Alloyangia pacifica: one gene and its partner. The protein of the gene in region 1 binds, or shares a complex with, the protein of each later gene. Links are inferred from orthologs where the notes say so. Each region holds a gene or a part of one and is shown on either strand. Other genes may lie near its edges.

Region 1 (7,231 bases):
CATGCCATAGGTATTTAGTATCGGCGCGTGATATATTGTATTTGGATGAATATTTATTAATCGGGTATACATATCCTTCACGGTTATTCGAAAGACGGGACGTCGCACGGAGTTTTGAGTCAATTCTAGAAAAATAAATATTTCATTAAATCGGTGAGTGGCTGTGGGGTTGCTTGGGGCGTTGTTGCACAAAGGGGCGAGGGATTCACCTCGTGAATCCAATGTAGTAGCCGGAAGGTATGAGCAGACCTCCGAAGACGACCTACAAGACCACCAACTGGCAAAGCTACAATCAGGCGCTGAGGCAGCGCGGATCACTGACCGTTTGGTTCGATCCCTCGATGCATTGGGAAGCCATTCCGTCGGGGCGTCGCGGCCGTCAGCAGGCCTATAGCGACGCTGCGATCCAGGCCTGCCTCACCCTCAAGACACTCCTCGGGCTGCCGCTCCGCCAAGCGACCGGTTTCGTGGCGAGCCTGCTCGAACTGTCCGGGCTCGGCTGGTCCGTGCCGGACTTCAGCACTCTGTCACGTCGCCAGAAGACTTTGAGCGTGACGATCCCGTATCGCGGTTCCAAGGGGCCGCTGCATCTGCTCGTGGACAGCACCGGCATCAAGGTGGAAGGCGAAGGCGAGTGGCACACGCGCAAGCATGGCGGCTCGAAACGAAGGGTCTGGCGCAAGCTCCACCTCGGGATCGATGAGGAAACGCTGGAGATCCGGGCGGTCGAGGTCACCTCCAGCAATGTCGGCGACGCGCCGATGCTGCCGGACCTGCTTGCCCAGCTGCCCCCGGATCAGGAGATCGCCACCGTTACAGCAGACGGTGCCTACGACACGCGCGCCTGCCACGACGCCATCGCTGACCGCGGTGCGGCAGCAATCATTCCGCCCCGCCGCAACGCGAGACCCTGGACGCCGGACACGGCAGGAGCCCGAGCGCGCAACGAGATACTGCGGACGTCAAAGCATCTTGGCCGGGCGCTGTGGCGGAACTGGAGCGGCTACCACCGACGTAGCAGGGTGGAGACGAAAATGAACTGCGTAAAGCTACTCGGACAGAAGCTGATGTCCCGCGACTTCGACCGCCAGGTTGCCGAAGTTCAGCTCCGTGCGGCGGTGATGAACCGCTTCACTGCCCTCGGCATCCCGGTCACCGTGGCCCTGGGATAAGTGTGTCCGGGGAAAGGGGAACTGCGGTAATCATCTGATTTGTGCAACAGCGCCATCGACAGGCAGAACTGGATCGCCGCATCCGAGAAGACTGGCGGGCGTCCGGGGCGGCCCTCATGCGGCGCGTGCCAAGCCATCTCCTTGTCCAGCCAGATCAGCAGAGACCCGCGCTTCGTCAGCGCAGCGTTGTAGGCGGACCAGTTCGTCGTGCGGTAGCGGGCGGGCTTGGGCTCGGGCTTGCTCATGACGCCCGTCTAACCGCTTGGATTCGTGATGTGAATCTTTCACGATGAGATTTCTGCAACAACGCCCCTGTCGATCAAGGTGCTATTCAAGCTGCCGCTCAGGCAGACTGCCGGGATGGTCGCAAGCCTCCTGCGCCTCGCCGGGCTGGACTGGCCCGTTCCAGACTTCTCCACGCTGTGCCGCCGACAGAAGACTCTTAAGGTGCAGATCCCCTATCGCCGTGCCGGTGGGCCGCTGAACCTGCTGGTGGACAGCACCGGCATCAAGTTCCTCGGCGATGGCGAATGGCAGGCCCGGAAGCACGGTTTGCAAGGCCGTCGCCAATGGCGCAAGGTCCATCTGGCCATGGACACCGCCACTTCCGACATCCGCGCGGTCGAGTTTACCCCCAGCCGGGAAGGCGACAGCCCCGTCCTGCCAGACCTGCTGGACCAGATCCCGGACGACGAAGACATCGGCACCGTGACCGCAGACGGCGCCTACGACACCCGCCGCTGCCATAGCGCCATCATCGCACGCGGTGGCACTGCGATCATCCCGATCCGCAAGAACGGTCGGCCATGGAAAGGCGACTGCCCAGCTGCCCGGGCGCGCAACGAAACCCTGCGCGCCACACGTCACTATAGCAGGGCGTTCTGGAAGCGGTGGACCGGATACCATATCCGCAGCCGCGCCGAGGCCAGGATGCGATGCCTGAAGGCCTTCGGCGAGCGCATCGCCGCCAGAGACCCCGACCGCCAGACTGCCGAATTCCACATCCGCGTCGCCCTCATGAACCGCTTCAACGCCCTCGGCACAGCCGAGATCGTCCGCGTGACCTGAACCTGACGGGGAAAGGGCCCCCCACGCCTCAGGACGCCGTTCTGCAACAACGCCCCCCTTGCGCATACTTATGCTTCCGTTTGCGCATTCATCTGCTTTCTCTGACTCTCGCCTCGCCAAAGCGATCGGCCTCTCAGTCCAGTGGCGTCAACAAGCGCAGGTTGCGCGCCGTCTAAGCGGACCCATCCGAGATCTTATGGCCGGTCCGAGCGCCTCACTGGACCGGCTGCCTGGAGGAATGACTAAAAAGCCGAGTGAAGGTGGGATGCATCCCAGCCCTTCGAAATAGACCTTGGCTGCCCCATGTGTCCTCTTCATCCGAATATTGACCCCGATCGATCCGAGACGGGGGCGATATCAACATATGGAGAAGGCGCCCAGCGGGCGCCCTATATCTTGTTCGATGCTTAGCTTCGCGGGACCCTTGCCCCGATTTTGAGACAACTTTGCTCCGATTTACACACTCAGTGCGTCCAGGCGCTCCGGCGATCCACCGCGAAATTTTCGGCATAGCCGCGGGCGCGCAGGTTGGGCTTGCGCTTGTTGGGCTCGTTCACCTGCGCCTCGATGCCGTGCTCGGCGGCATAGGCGAGGGCCGCCTCCTTGCTGTCGAACTTCAGACGGACCTGGCTCTGGGTGTCAGACGAGGAGGTCCAGCCCATCAGCGGGTCGACCTCGCGCGGGGAGGCGGGGAAGAATTCGAGAATCCAGTCCCTGGTCTTGGCTTGTCCCGACGACATTGCCGTCCGAGACGGCTGGTAAATCCGTGCACGCATGGAATCCCTCCTGACATTCATTGGCGTTATCGAGAATTTATAGTGCCGGGGCAAGAGATCGCGGCGCGGCGGTGCGGCAAATCTTCCCGAACCCTTGCGTCTTGCCCGCAGAAAAGGAACATTCCGTGAAAATGCCATGCGCCCGCGAGCGAGTCCCCCCAGCCAACCGAGCCCGAAACCCCTTGAAATTGCCGTTCGGCGCGACACGTCTTGCAGGCGCCTGGAGATGACCACATGCCCTATGCCCATTCCGACAAGTCGATGCCCATGATGCACGCCCCCGCGCCGGATGTCCGGACGCGGGAGAAGCTCGAGGGCGGCATCAGCTTCCGCATGCAGACCGAGTTCTCGCCGGCGGGCGACCAGCCGACGGCGATCGCCGAACTTGCGCAGGGGGTGCGCGATGGCGAACGCAGCCAAGTGTTGCTTGGAGCGACGGGCACCGGCAAGACCTTCACCATGGCCAAGATCATCGAGGAGACCCAGCGCCCGGCGATCATCCTCGCGCCCAACAAGACGCTGGCGGCGCAGCTCTATGGCGAGTTCAAGGGGTTCTTCCCGGACAACGCGGTCGAGTATTTCGTGTCTTACTACGACTACTACCAGCCCGAGGCCTACGTGGCCCGCTCGGACACCTACATCGAGAAGGAAAGCCAGATCAACGAGCAGATCGACCGGATGCGCCACTCGGCCACCCGGGCGCTGCTCGAGCGCGATGACGTGATCATCGTCGCCTCGGTCTCCTGCATCTACGGCATCGGCTCGGTCGAGACCTACGGCGCGATGACCCAGGACTTGCACGCGGGCAGCGAGTACGACCAGCGCAAGATCATCGCCGATCTGGTGGCGCAGCAATATCGGCGCAACGATGCGGGCTTCTCTCGCGGGGCCTTCCGGGTGAGGGGGGACAGCCTCGAGATCTGGCCCGCCCACCTTGAAGACCGGGCGTGGAAGCTCTCGTTCTTCGGCGAGGAGCTGGAGAGTATTACCGAGTTCGACCCGCTCACCGGCGAGAAGACCGGCAGCTTCGATCGCATACGCGTCTATGCAAATTCGCACTACGTGACGCCGAAGCCGACGATGCAGCAGGCGGTTATCCAGATCAAGAAGGAGCTGCGCCAGCGGCTCGACCAGCTTGTCGCAGAGGGCAAGCTCCTGGAGGCACAGCGGCTCGAGCAGCGCACCAACTTCGACATCGAGATGCTCGAGGCCACAGGGGTCTGCAACGGCATCGAGAACTACTCGCGCTACCTGACGGGCCGCGCGCCGGGCGAGCCGCCGCCCACGCTGTTTGAGTTCATCCCCGACCACGCCATCGTCTTCGCCGACGAGAGCCACGTCTCGGTTCCGCAGATCGGCGCGATGTACAAGGGCGACTACCGGCGCAAGTTCACCCTTGCCGAGCACGGCTTCCGGCTGCCGTCCTGCATGGACAACCGACCCCTCAAGTTCGAGGAATGGGACGCCATGCGGCCGCAGTCGGTCTTCGTCTCGGCGACCCCTGCGAACTGGGAGCTTGAGCAGGCGGGCGGCGTCTTTGCCGAGCAGGTGATCCGCCCGACGGGACTTCTCGATCCGCAGGTCGAGATCCGCCCGGTGAAGATGCAGGTGGACGATCTGCTCGACGAGATCCGCAAGGTGACGGCAGATGGCTACCGGACACTCTGCACCGTGCTGACCAAGCGCATGGCCGAGGATCTGACCGAGTACCTGCATGAGCAGGGCATCAAGGTGCGCTACATGCACTCGGATATCGACACCATCGAGCGGATCGAGATCTTGCGCGACCTGCGGCTTGGCGCCTTCGACGTGCTGATCGGCATCAACCTGCTGCGCGAGGGCCTCGACATCCCCGAATGCGGGCTCGTGGCAATTCTCGATGCCGACAAGGAAGGCTTCCTGCGCTCCGAAACCTCGCTGATCCAGACCATCGGCCGTGCCGCGCGGAATGCCGACGGCCGGGTGATCATGTATGCCGACCGCGTCACCGGCTCGATGGAGCGGGCGCTGGCCGAAACCGAGCGCCGCCGCGAGAAGCAGATGGCCTACAACGAAGAACACGGCATCACCCCGGCGACGGTCAAGAAGAACGTCGACGACATCCTTGCCGGTCTCTATCAGGGCGACGTCGACATGAACCGCGTGACCGCGTCGATCGACGCCAAGCAGCAGGGCTCGAACCTCGAGGCGGTGCTGGAGGGGCTGCGCGCCGACATGCGCAAGGCGGCGGAGAACCTCGAGTTCGAAGAGGCCGCGCGCCTGCGCGACGAGGTCAAGCGGCTCGAGGCTGTCGATCTGGCGATCCACGACGACCCGCTCGCGCGGCAATCGGCGGTCGAGGCGGCGTCGGAGGCTGCGGTGAAATCGAAGGGGCGCTCGACGGCCGGCCGTCCAGGCCAGCGCGGCGGCAACGTCAAGCGTCGGAAGCGCTAGGCCATCCATCCCCCGGCATGAAAAAGCCCCTCTCCACGGTGGGTGGAGAGGGGCTTTCGTTTTCACCGTGTGACCGCGTGAGCGATCAGCCGTCGTTCTTCTCGTCCGGCGGGGTCACATCGATGTCGGGCAGGGTGACCTCGGCTTCCTTGGTGTCGACCTCGACATCGACATCCGGGACGGTGACTTTCTCGGTCTTGGTGCCAACCTCGACCGAGCCGACCTCGGCATCGACCTCGGGCATCTCGCCGCCGTCAACCGAGACGTCAACGTCGGGCAGGCTGCCCTCTTTCGTGACATCAAAATCGATCATGTATGCGCCAACGCCGATCACGACAGCGGCGGCGGCAACGAGGGCAACGATGGATCCGGTACGCATGTTCAGTTCCCTTCCGGTTTGATCCGGCGCTTTGGGCGCCGTGGTGTTTCGGTAAAGGAACCGTGAGGGCGGCTTGATGGTTCCAGAAATATTCTTCGGAACCAATGTGTTGTTCGGAGCGTTTTGACGGATTTTCCGATTAGCCGCAGAACACCCGAAGGATCTGTCCGGCGCTGTCAGTCTCGATGTTCATCCGGTCTGCGCGGTAGTCCATGGTCATCGCCTGACCGGGTCCGACAATACGCAGCTTGGCGCCGGGGGTGAGTTCGAGGTCGCCGACGGCGTGGCCGATCTGGCTCTGATAGGCCGCGGCACCGCAGCTGTCTTCACCACTGGAGGCGGCGCTCTCGGTTTCGCTGCAGCCGGCAACGCCCGCGCAGAGTCCGAGCGCGATCCCAATCCGTCCCAACATCGTCTGTCTCCTTGCTTTCCCTACGCCGACAGGTAGGTCACGGCAACGTGCAGTCCAGCACCGATCGGCCGCAAAAGTCGCTCTCGACCGGCGCGGCGTTCGCAGCTAGGCTTTTCCGCATGCACCGGTTTTTGCTCATATCCTGTCTCGCCCTGGCGGCCTGCGGCACGCCCTATGAGCGCTGCAACCGCGAGGCGGCGCGGTTCTATGCCGATGCGCTGCAGGAGCAGAGCCGCATCTCGCGAGATCTGGCGCGCGGCTTCACCTATGTGACCGAATGGGAGACCCGCCGGCGCTGGCAACTCTGTGGGATCTATTACGAGCACCCGCATTATTGCTGGCGGACGGAGTCTGAGCCGGTGACACGTCGCGTTCCGGTGCGTCCCTACGAGTTGCACCGTCGGCTCGACGAGATCGGGGCGGCGCTGCCACAGCTCGGACGCGATGCGGCGGCCGGGCAGGCCGAGTGCCGTCGGCGGTTCCCGGCGGAGGTCGCAGCCCAAACTCCTCCGCAGGGGTAGATCCGGCCCCGCGGGGCCGGATGCGGTCTCGAAGTGGGTTGTCGCTCAGGCCGCACGCTTGCGCAGTTCCGGGTGCTGCTTCAGCACCATCCCGAAGGCGACCAGCGCCACGCCCGTCGAGAGCAGTTCGACCGAAAGAAGCACGCCCAGCACCACCGCCGCCGAGGACGGAAAATTGGTGAAGATCATGAGTGCCAGGATCACCGAGATCGCGCCGCTGATCAGCAGCGCCAGCTTGTAGCGCCCCTCTGCGACCGAAAAGCCGTAGATCACCTTGGCGACGCCGCCGACGAGGAACATGATCGCCGCGACAAGCGTCAGCGAGATCAGGCCTTCGAGCGGGTTGGCCAGGAAGCTGATGCCCAGCCAGAGGTAGATGATCGTCAGCAGAATGGCGAGCAGGCGCTCCTTCATGCGGGTCACGCGGAAGATGCTGATGGCCTGCACCACGCCGATGATCAGGAAAAACC
Region 2 (7,368 bases), on another replicon or contig:
AGGCCTTTGCCGCCTCGCGCACCAGTGCGGGGTTCTCGACCGCCACGGTGCCGAGGATGACCCGCGCGAGGCCCTTGTCGAGCCAGCGCTCGATCGTCGCCATGTCGCGGATGCCGCCGCCGAGCTGCGCCGGAACCTTGGTGCGGGCGAGGATCGCCTCGACCGCCGCGGCGTTCACCGGCTCGCCGGCGAAGGCGCCGTTGAGATCCACGAGGTGCAGCCAGTCGCAGCCCGCCTCGACGAACTCCATCGCCTGCGCGGCGGGATCGTCGTTGAAGACCGTGGCCTTCTCCATGTCGCCGCGCAGCAGGCGCACGGCCTTGCCGTCCTTGAGGTCGATGGCGGGGTAGAGGATCATGGCGCGGCTCCGCAAATTCTGTGACGGCCCCCTATAGCCGCGCCGGGGCGCGCTTTGCAATGCGCGCCGCCCCGATGCGAGGGTGCGTTCCGGGCGCGGCGCTTACGGCGCCCAGGTGAGGAAGTTGCCGATCATCCGCAGGCCGGTGTCGGCGCTCTTCTCGGGGTGGAACTGGAAGCCGAGCATGTTGCCCCGCCCGACGACGGCGGTGATCGTGCCGCCGTAATCGACATGCGCCAGACGGTGCTCGGGGGTCAGCATGCGCATCTGGTAAGAATGCACGAAATACGCGTGATCGCCGGTCTTCACGCCGTCCAGCACCGGGTGCGCGCGGTCGATGACCAGCTCGTTCCAGCCCATGTGCGGCACCTTCAGCGAGGTGTCCGAGGGCAAGATCTTCTCGACCTCGCCGTCGACCCAGCCGAGGCCGGGCGTTTCTTCGTATTCGTGGCCGACACGGGCCATGAGCTGCATGCCGACGCAGATCCCGAGGAAGGGCCGGCCCTTGACGGTCACCGCCTCGACCATGGCGTCGAAACAGCCCGAGAGCCGCAGGGCCTTTGCGCAGGCGGGAAAAGCGCCGTCGCCGGGCAGCACGATCCGGTCCGCCCTGGCAACCACTTCGGGCGCGTCGGTGACCACGACGTCGCCCGCGCCCAGCTCGTGCGCCATGCGCTGAAAGGCTTTTTCGGCGGAATGCAGGTTGCCGCTCTCGTAATCGATGATCGCCGTCAGCATCTCGCCTCCTGTCCGGGCATCGGGTCCGCCCAAGTGTCATGGGTGTTTCTTGTGGGATCAAAGACCCCGGTGAGCGCGAGGGGTTGGCCCCTCGGCTCGGTCGTAAGCGCTCAGAGCGCGCCCTTGGTCGAGGGGATCGCGTCGCTCTTGCGCGGGTCGGGCTCGACCGCCTCGCGCAGGGCGCGGGCCACGGCCTTGAAGGCCGCCTCGACGATGTGGTGCGAGTTGACGCCGTCGATGGCCTCGATGTGCAGGGTGATGCCGCCGTGAGTCGCCAGCGCCTGGAAGAACTCGCGCACCAGCTCGCAATCGAAGGAGCCGATCTTCTCGGTGGGCAGATCGACTTTCCAGACGAGGAAGGGCCGCGCCGAGAGGTCGAGCGCCGCGCGCACCAGCGCGTCATCCATCGGCAAGAGGCAGGAGCCGTAGCGGCGGATGCCGCGCTTGTCTCCAAGCGCCTTGGCCAGCGCCTGGCCGATGGCGATGCCGGTGTCCTCGACGGTGTGGTGGTCGTCGATGTGCAGGTCGCCCTCGGCACGCACCACCATGTCGATCAGCGAATGGCGCGCCAGCTGGTCCAGCATGTGGTCGAAGAACCCCACGCCGGTCTTCATGTCGTAGCTGCCTGTGCCGTCGAGATCGAGGCTTACCTCGATCTTCGTCTCGGCGGTGCTGCGGCTCACCTCGGCCTTGCGCATGGACCATACTCCTCGATGTCTCGCAGGGGCTTATAGGGCGGGGCAGGGCGCAGGCCAAGCCCCGCGCGCGCGTGAGAGGCCGGGCGCGCTTGCGGCGGCGGGAGCGCTGTGACAGCTTGCGCGCATATCATCGAGAGGCCCGCCATGACCACCTGCGTCTTCGTCCAGATCCGCTGCAAGCCCGGCGCCACCTATGAGGTGGCCGACCAGATCGCGCTCCGGGAAATCCATTCCGAGCTCTATTCGACGTCGGGCGAATGGGACCTGCTGCTCAAGCTCTATATCCCCGAAGGTGCCGACGTGGGGCATTTCATCAACGAGAACCTTCTCACGGTGCCGGGAATCGAGCGCACGCTGACCACGCTCACCTTCAAGGCCTTCTGAGCCGGAGCCGGGCGGCCTGAGGGTCGCCCTCTGCTTAGGGTCGCCCTGTGCCTTGGGCGGAGTTCGCGCATTCGCGCAGACGCGAAACACCCGGCGTCGCGTCACCGCGGCCGGACAATCTCGTGTCGTATCTTGAAGGATTTTCCGAAGGGAAAGTGGTGAATGGAGCGGGCGAGGCGATTCGAACGCCCGACCCTTACCTTGGCAAGGTAATGCTCTACCCCTGAGCTACGCCCGCATACCATTCATCATGTGGGTCTTTCGACCCTTGGCCTTTCAGCCAGCCGGCCTCTCACCGGTCCGACTTGCGCCGGAGGTCCAACTGGAGCGGGCGAGGCGATTCGAACGCCCGACCCTTACCTTGGCAAGGTAATGCTCTACCCCTGAGCTACGCCCGCTTCCTTGTTGGTGTGGGCGATTTAGAGTTTCCCGCGGACCTCCGCAAGAGGAAAAATGACCTTTTTCCGGGAAATTTCCCGCGCGGCGAAAAAACCCAATAAGACGCGACGGAAACCCAACCGCCGCGCCGCGATGTCCTTGGTCGCAGAGGAGAGGTGCGACGCGGCGGCGGCCGCATTTGCCAAAAAAGAAAGCCCGGAGGGCGCTGCCCCGGGCCTTCTTCTGGGTTCGGATGTCGCGGCGGAGGGGTTGCGGCGGCGGGGACAGAGCTCCCGTAGCAGGCGATCTGATCAGAAGGGTACGTCGCCCGCCGAATCCGCCGCCGTGACGAAACGCGCCACCACCTTCTTCACCCCGGCTTTCTCGAAGCTGATCTCAAGCTTGTCGCCCTCGAGGCCGATGATCTCGCCGTAGCCGAACTTCTGGTGGAAGACCCGCTCGCCCATCTCGAAGGCCGAAACCGCTTGCAGGTCGATCACCGTGTTGCGGCTTTCGCGCGGCTGGCTGACCGGGCGCGCGCTCGACGAGCGCTCCTGCAGCCGCTTCCAACCCGGCGAATTGTAGACATTGGCCTCGGCTGCACGGGTTTCGAGCCCGGAGCCGCCGCCAAAGCCGCCGCTCATGCCGGCCGCGCCGTAGCCACCGCCGTAGAGCCCGGGCGGCGTGAGAATCTCGACATGTGCCTCGGGCAGCTCGTCTATGAATCGCGAGGGCAGGGCGGATTGCCACTGTCCGAAGACCCGGCGGTTCGCCGCAAAGGAGATGGTGCAGAGCTCCTCGGCGCGGGTGATGCCCACATAGGCGAGGCGCCGCTCCTCTTCGAGGCCCTTGAGGCCGCTTTCGTCCATCGAGCGCTGCGAGGGGAAGAGCCCGTCCTCCCAGCCCGGCAAGAAGACCGCCGGGAACTCGAGGCCCTTGGCCGCGTGCAGCGTCATGATCGACACTTTTGCGCCGGTCTCCTCGGTCTCGTTGTCCATGATCAGCGCGACGTGCTCGAGGAAACCCTGCAGGTTGTCGAAGCTTTCCAGCGCTTTCACCAGTTCCTTGAGGTTCTCGAGCCGTCCCGGCGAGTCGGGGTTCTTGTCGAGCTGCCACATCTCGGTGTAGCCGCTCTCGTCGAGCATGGTCTCGGCCAGTTCCATGTGGCTGACCACCTTGCTCAGCGGCTTGTCCTCGTCGATCAGCACAAGGTCGTCGTCGTCCTGCTGCACCTCCGAGGGCAGGCCGAGCTGCTGCCGGGCCACGTCGTGCCAGCGCTCGATCTGATCGACGAAGGTGGCAAGCTTGGCCGCGCCTTTGCCGGTGATCTCCTTGTCGCGCAGCAAAAGGCGTGCGCCCACCAGCAGCGGCACGCCATGCTCGCGCGCTTTGAGCTGGATCTTCTGCTGCGCCTTGTCGCCGAGCCCGCGTTTCGGGGTGTTGACGATGCGCTCGAAGGCGAGATCGTCCTCGGGCGAGACCACCAGCCGGAAATAGGCCATGGCATCGCGAATCTCGAGCCGCTCGTAGAAGCGCGGGCCACCGATCACCCGGTAGGGCAGGCCGATGGTCAGGAAGCGGTCCTCGAAGGCGCGCATCTGGTGCGACGCGCGCACGAGGATCGCCATGTCGTCGAGCGAGAAGGCGCGCATCCCGCGCGAGCCGCGCTGCGCCGCCTCGATCTCCTCGCCAATCCAGCGAGCCTCTTCCTCGCCGTCCCAATGGCCGATGAGGCGGACCTTCTCGCCGCCCTGCGCTTCGGTCCACAGCTCCTTGCCGAGCCGGTTCTCGTTGCCGCGGATCACCGAGGAGGCGGCGGCGAGGATATGCGCGGTCGAGCGGTAGTTCTGTTCCAGCCGCACCACATGGGCGCCGGGGAAATCCTTTTCGAAGCGCAGGATGTTGCCCACCTCGGCGCCGCGCCAGCCGTAGATCGACTGGTCGTCGTCGCCGACGCAGCAGATGTTGGTATGCCCCTGCGCCAGGAGCCGTAGCCAGAGGTACTGGGCGACGTTGGTATCCTGATACTCGTCCACCAGGATGAAGCGGAACCATCGCTGGTATTGTTCGAGCACATCGGCGTGCTGCTGGAAGATCATCACCACGTGCAGCAGGAGATCCCCGAAATCGCAGGCGTTCAGCTCGCGCAGGCGGGTCTGGTACTGGGCATAAAGCTCGGTGCCGCGGTTGTTGAAGGCCGAAGCCTCGGCAGCGGGCACCCGGTCGGGCGTCCAGGCGCGGTTCTTCCAGTTGTCGATCAGCCCCGAGAGCTGCCGGGCGGGCCAGCGCTTTTCATCAATGTTGTTGGCCGCGATCACCTGTTTCAGCAGGCGGATCTGGTCGTCGGTGTCGAGGATGGTGAAGTTCGACTTCAGCCCGACCAGCTCGGCATGCCGGCGCAGCAGCTTGACGCAGATCGAGTGGAAGGTCCCCATCCAGGGCATGCCTTCGACCGCGTGGCCGAGCAGGCGGCCGACCCGCTCCTTCATCTCGCGCGCGGCCTTGTTGGTGAAGGTCACCGAGAGGATCTCGTTTGGTCGCGCCCGGCCGGTGGTCAGCAGGTGCGCGATGCGGGAGGTGAGCGCCTTGGTCTTGCCGGTGCCCGCCCCCGCGAGCATCAGCACGGGGCCGTCCAGCCGCTCCACCGCCTCGCGCTGCGCCGGGTTGAGATCGTCGAGATAGGGCGCGGGACGCGCCGCCATGGCCCGCGCCGACAGCGAGGCCCCCTCGAATGCATCCATGTCGTCGAAACTGCTCATGCGCCAAACTTAGCGCGGCACAGGGCGTTGCGAAAGGTGCGTTCTTTGTTTGTTCATCAAATTGATCGTGCGGCCACCCCTCTCGCCCTCCGCGGCCCGATCAAGGCTCTCGGCGTGCGACGTCGTGGGGATTCGCGTCCCTCGACAGCAAGATCACACCCCGGAGAAAGTCGCAAAAGCGCGGGAAGAGGTCGCGGCCCCGTCGCGTCGATCAAGTCAACTTTGCAAATCATGCGCTAACATTAGCATAATTTGCAAAGCCTCTTGCGCTGCAGCGCGGCATGCCCTTGAGTTTGGAATGCGATGCCTCCGGGAGCGGCATTTCGCATTCAAAGGAGGAAGATTTGATGCCCGAGTTCCAGAAGATCCTCATCGCCAACCGTGGCGAGATCGCGATCCGCATCATGCGGGCGGCGAACGAGATGGGAAAGAAGACCGTTGCCGTCTACGCCGAAGAGGACAAACTCGGGCTCCACCGCTTCAAGGCCGACGAGGCCTACCGCATCGGCGAGGGGCTGGGCCCGGTCGCGGCTTACCTCTCGATCCCCGAGATCATCCGCGTGGCCAAGGAGTCGGGCGCCGACGCGATTCACCCGGGCTACGGGCTGCTGTCGGAGAACCCCGAGTTTGTCGATGCCTGCGATGCGGCGGGCATCACCTTCATCGGTCCCAAAGCGGCGACCATGCGCGCGCTCGGCGACAAGGCCAGCGCCCGCAAGGTGGCCATCGAGGCCGGCGTGCCGGTCATCCCCGCGACCGAGGTGCTGGGCGACGACTTCAAGGCCATCGCCAAGGAGGCCGAAGAAATCGGCTACCCGCTGATGCTCAAGGCGTCCTGGGGCGGCGGCGGGCGCGGCATGCGTCCGATCGAGGGGCCGAAGGAACTCAAAGAGAAGGTGCTCGAGGGCCGGCGCGAGGCCGAGGCGGCCTTTGGCAACGGCGAGGGCTATCTCGAGAAGATGATCCTGCGCGCCCGCCACGTCGAGGTGCAGATCCTCGGCGACAAGATGGGCAATATCTACCACCTCTACGAGCGCGATTGCTCGGTGCAGCGCCGCAACCAGAAGGTCGTCGAACGCGCCCCCGCGCCCTATCTCAGCGAAGCGCAGCGCGAGGAGATCTGCGAGCTTGGCCGCAAGATTTGCGCCCATGTGAACTATGAGTGCGCTGGCACCGTCGAGTTCCTGATGGATATGGACAGCGGCAAGTTCTACTTCATCGAGGTCAACCCGCGCGTGCAGGTCGAGCACACCGTCACCGAAGAGGTGACCGGCATCGACATCGTGCAGGCACAGATCATGATCGCCGAAGGCAAGAGCCTCGCCGAGGCCACCGGCAAGGCCAGCCAGTACGACATCCGCCTCACCGGCCACGCGCTGCAGACCCGGATCACCACCGAGGATCCGACCAACAACTTCATTCCCGACTACGGCCGGATCACCGCCTACCGCTCGGCCACCGGCATGGGCATCCGGCTCGACGGCGGCACCGCCTACGCGGGCGGGGTGATCACCCGCTACTACGACTCGCTGCTGGTCAAGGTCACCGCCAAGGCGCCGACGCCGGAGAAGGCCATCGCCCGCATGGACCGCGCCCTGCGCGAGTTCCGCATCCGCGGCGTGAGCACGAACATCGACTTCGTGATCAACCTGCTCAAGCACCCGACCTTCCTGACCAACCAGTACACCACCAAGTTCATCGACACGACGCCCGAGCTCTTCGACTTCAAGAAGCGCCGCGACCGCGGCACCAAGGTGCTGACCTACATCGCCGACATCACCGTCAACGGGCACCCCGAGGTGCAGGGGCGCCCCAAGCCGCATGCCGAGCTGAAGCCCGCCCGCGCGCCCGAACTGCGCGCAGAGACGCCGCCGCCGGGCACCCGCACGCTGCTGGAAGAGAAGGGCGCGCAGGCCGTGGCCGACTGGATGGCGGCGCAAAAGCAGCTGCTGATCACCGACACCACCATGCGCGACGGTCACCAGTCGCTGCTGGCGACCCGGATGCGCTCGATCGACATGATCAAGGTGGCCCCGGCCTATGCGGCGAACCT

The links. The genes of interacting proteins can lie anywhere in the genome.
Region 2: the proteins of uvrB (region 1) and CEW88_RS03285 are in contact, whole or in part, in a crystal structure (PDB 7EGT), measured with the Thermus thermophilus proteins. The link is inferred for Alloyangia pacifica from one-to-one orthologs. Residues at the interface, in WP_096411307.1 of Thermus thermophilus: Glu23, Leu25, Arg26, Asp27, Gly28, Glu29, Arg30, Phe31, Arg55, Glu326, Asp327, Phe328, Glu379, Ser382, Gln383, His398, Gly400, Arg401; in WP_096412145.1 of Thermus thermophilus: His654, Arg656, Phe657, Gln666, Asp668, Glu669, Lys680, Arg681, Leu682, Ser683, Lys685, Tyr686, Ala687.

What each region holds. Positions count from the first base shown.
Region 1 is NZ_CP022190.1:692,245-699,475, forward strand. Bases 2,878-5,849 are described here. They hold uvrB (excinuclease ABC subunit UvrB), read left to right. Parts: upstream 2,878-3,250; coding sequence 3,251-5,449; downstream 5,450-5,849. Other genes in these bases: CEW88_RS16190 (ETC complex I subunit), read right to left, coding at 2,878-3,016; CEW88_RS16200 (hypothetical protein), read right to left, coding at 5,535-5,828. Also shown: CEW88_RS16175 (IS5 family transposase), read left to right, coding at 240-1,172; more of CEW88_RS16190, read right to left, coding at 2,705-2,877; CEW88_RS16205 (I78 family peptidase inhibitor), read right to left, coding at 5,968-6,240; CEW88_RS16210 (excinuclease ABC subunit B), read left to right, coding at 6,360-6,761; CEW88_RS16215 (HdeD family acid-resistance protein), read right to left, coding at 6,807-7,231. UniProt on the Escherichia coli protein: The UvrABC repair system catalyzes the recognition and processing of DNA lesions. A damage recognition complex composed of 2 UvrA and 2 UvrB subunits scans DNA for abnormalities.
Region 2 is NZ_CP022189.1:673,389-680,756, forward strand. The notes cover bases 2,592-5,700. They hold CEW88_RS03285 (ATP-dependent helicase), read right to left. Parts: upstream 5,316-5,700; coding sequence 2,868-5,315; downstream 2,592-2,867. Other genes in these bases: CEW88_RS03290 (pyruvate carboxylase), read left to right, coding at 5,663-5,700. In the rest of the region: hisA (1-(5-phosphoribosyl)-5-[(5-phosphoribosylamino)methylideneamino]imidazole-4-carboxamide isomerase), read right to left, coding at 1-358; imidazole glycerol phosphate synthase subunit HisH, read right to left, coding at 461-1,096; imidazoleglycerol-phosphate dehydratase HisB, read right to left, coding at 1,207-1,794; CEW88_RS03270 (Lrp/AsnC ligand binding domain-containing protein), read left to right, coding at 1,939-2,178; more of CEW88_RS03290, read left to right, coding at 5,701-7,368. UniProt on the Escherichia coli protein: A helicase with DNA-dependent ATPase activity. Unwinds DNA duplexes with 3'-5' polarity. Translocates on single-stranded DNA with 3'-5' polarity. Initiates unwinding more efficiently from a nicked substrate than double-stranded DNA.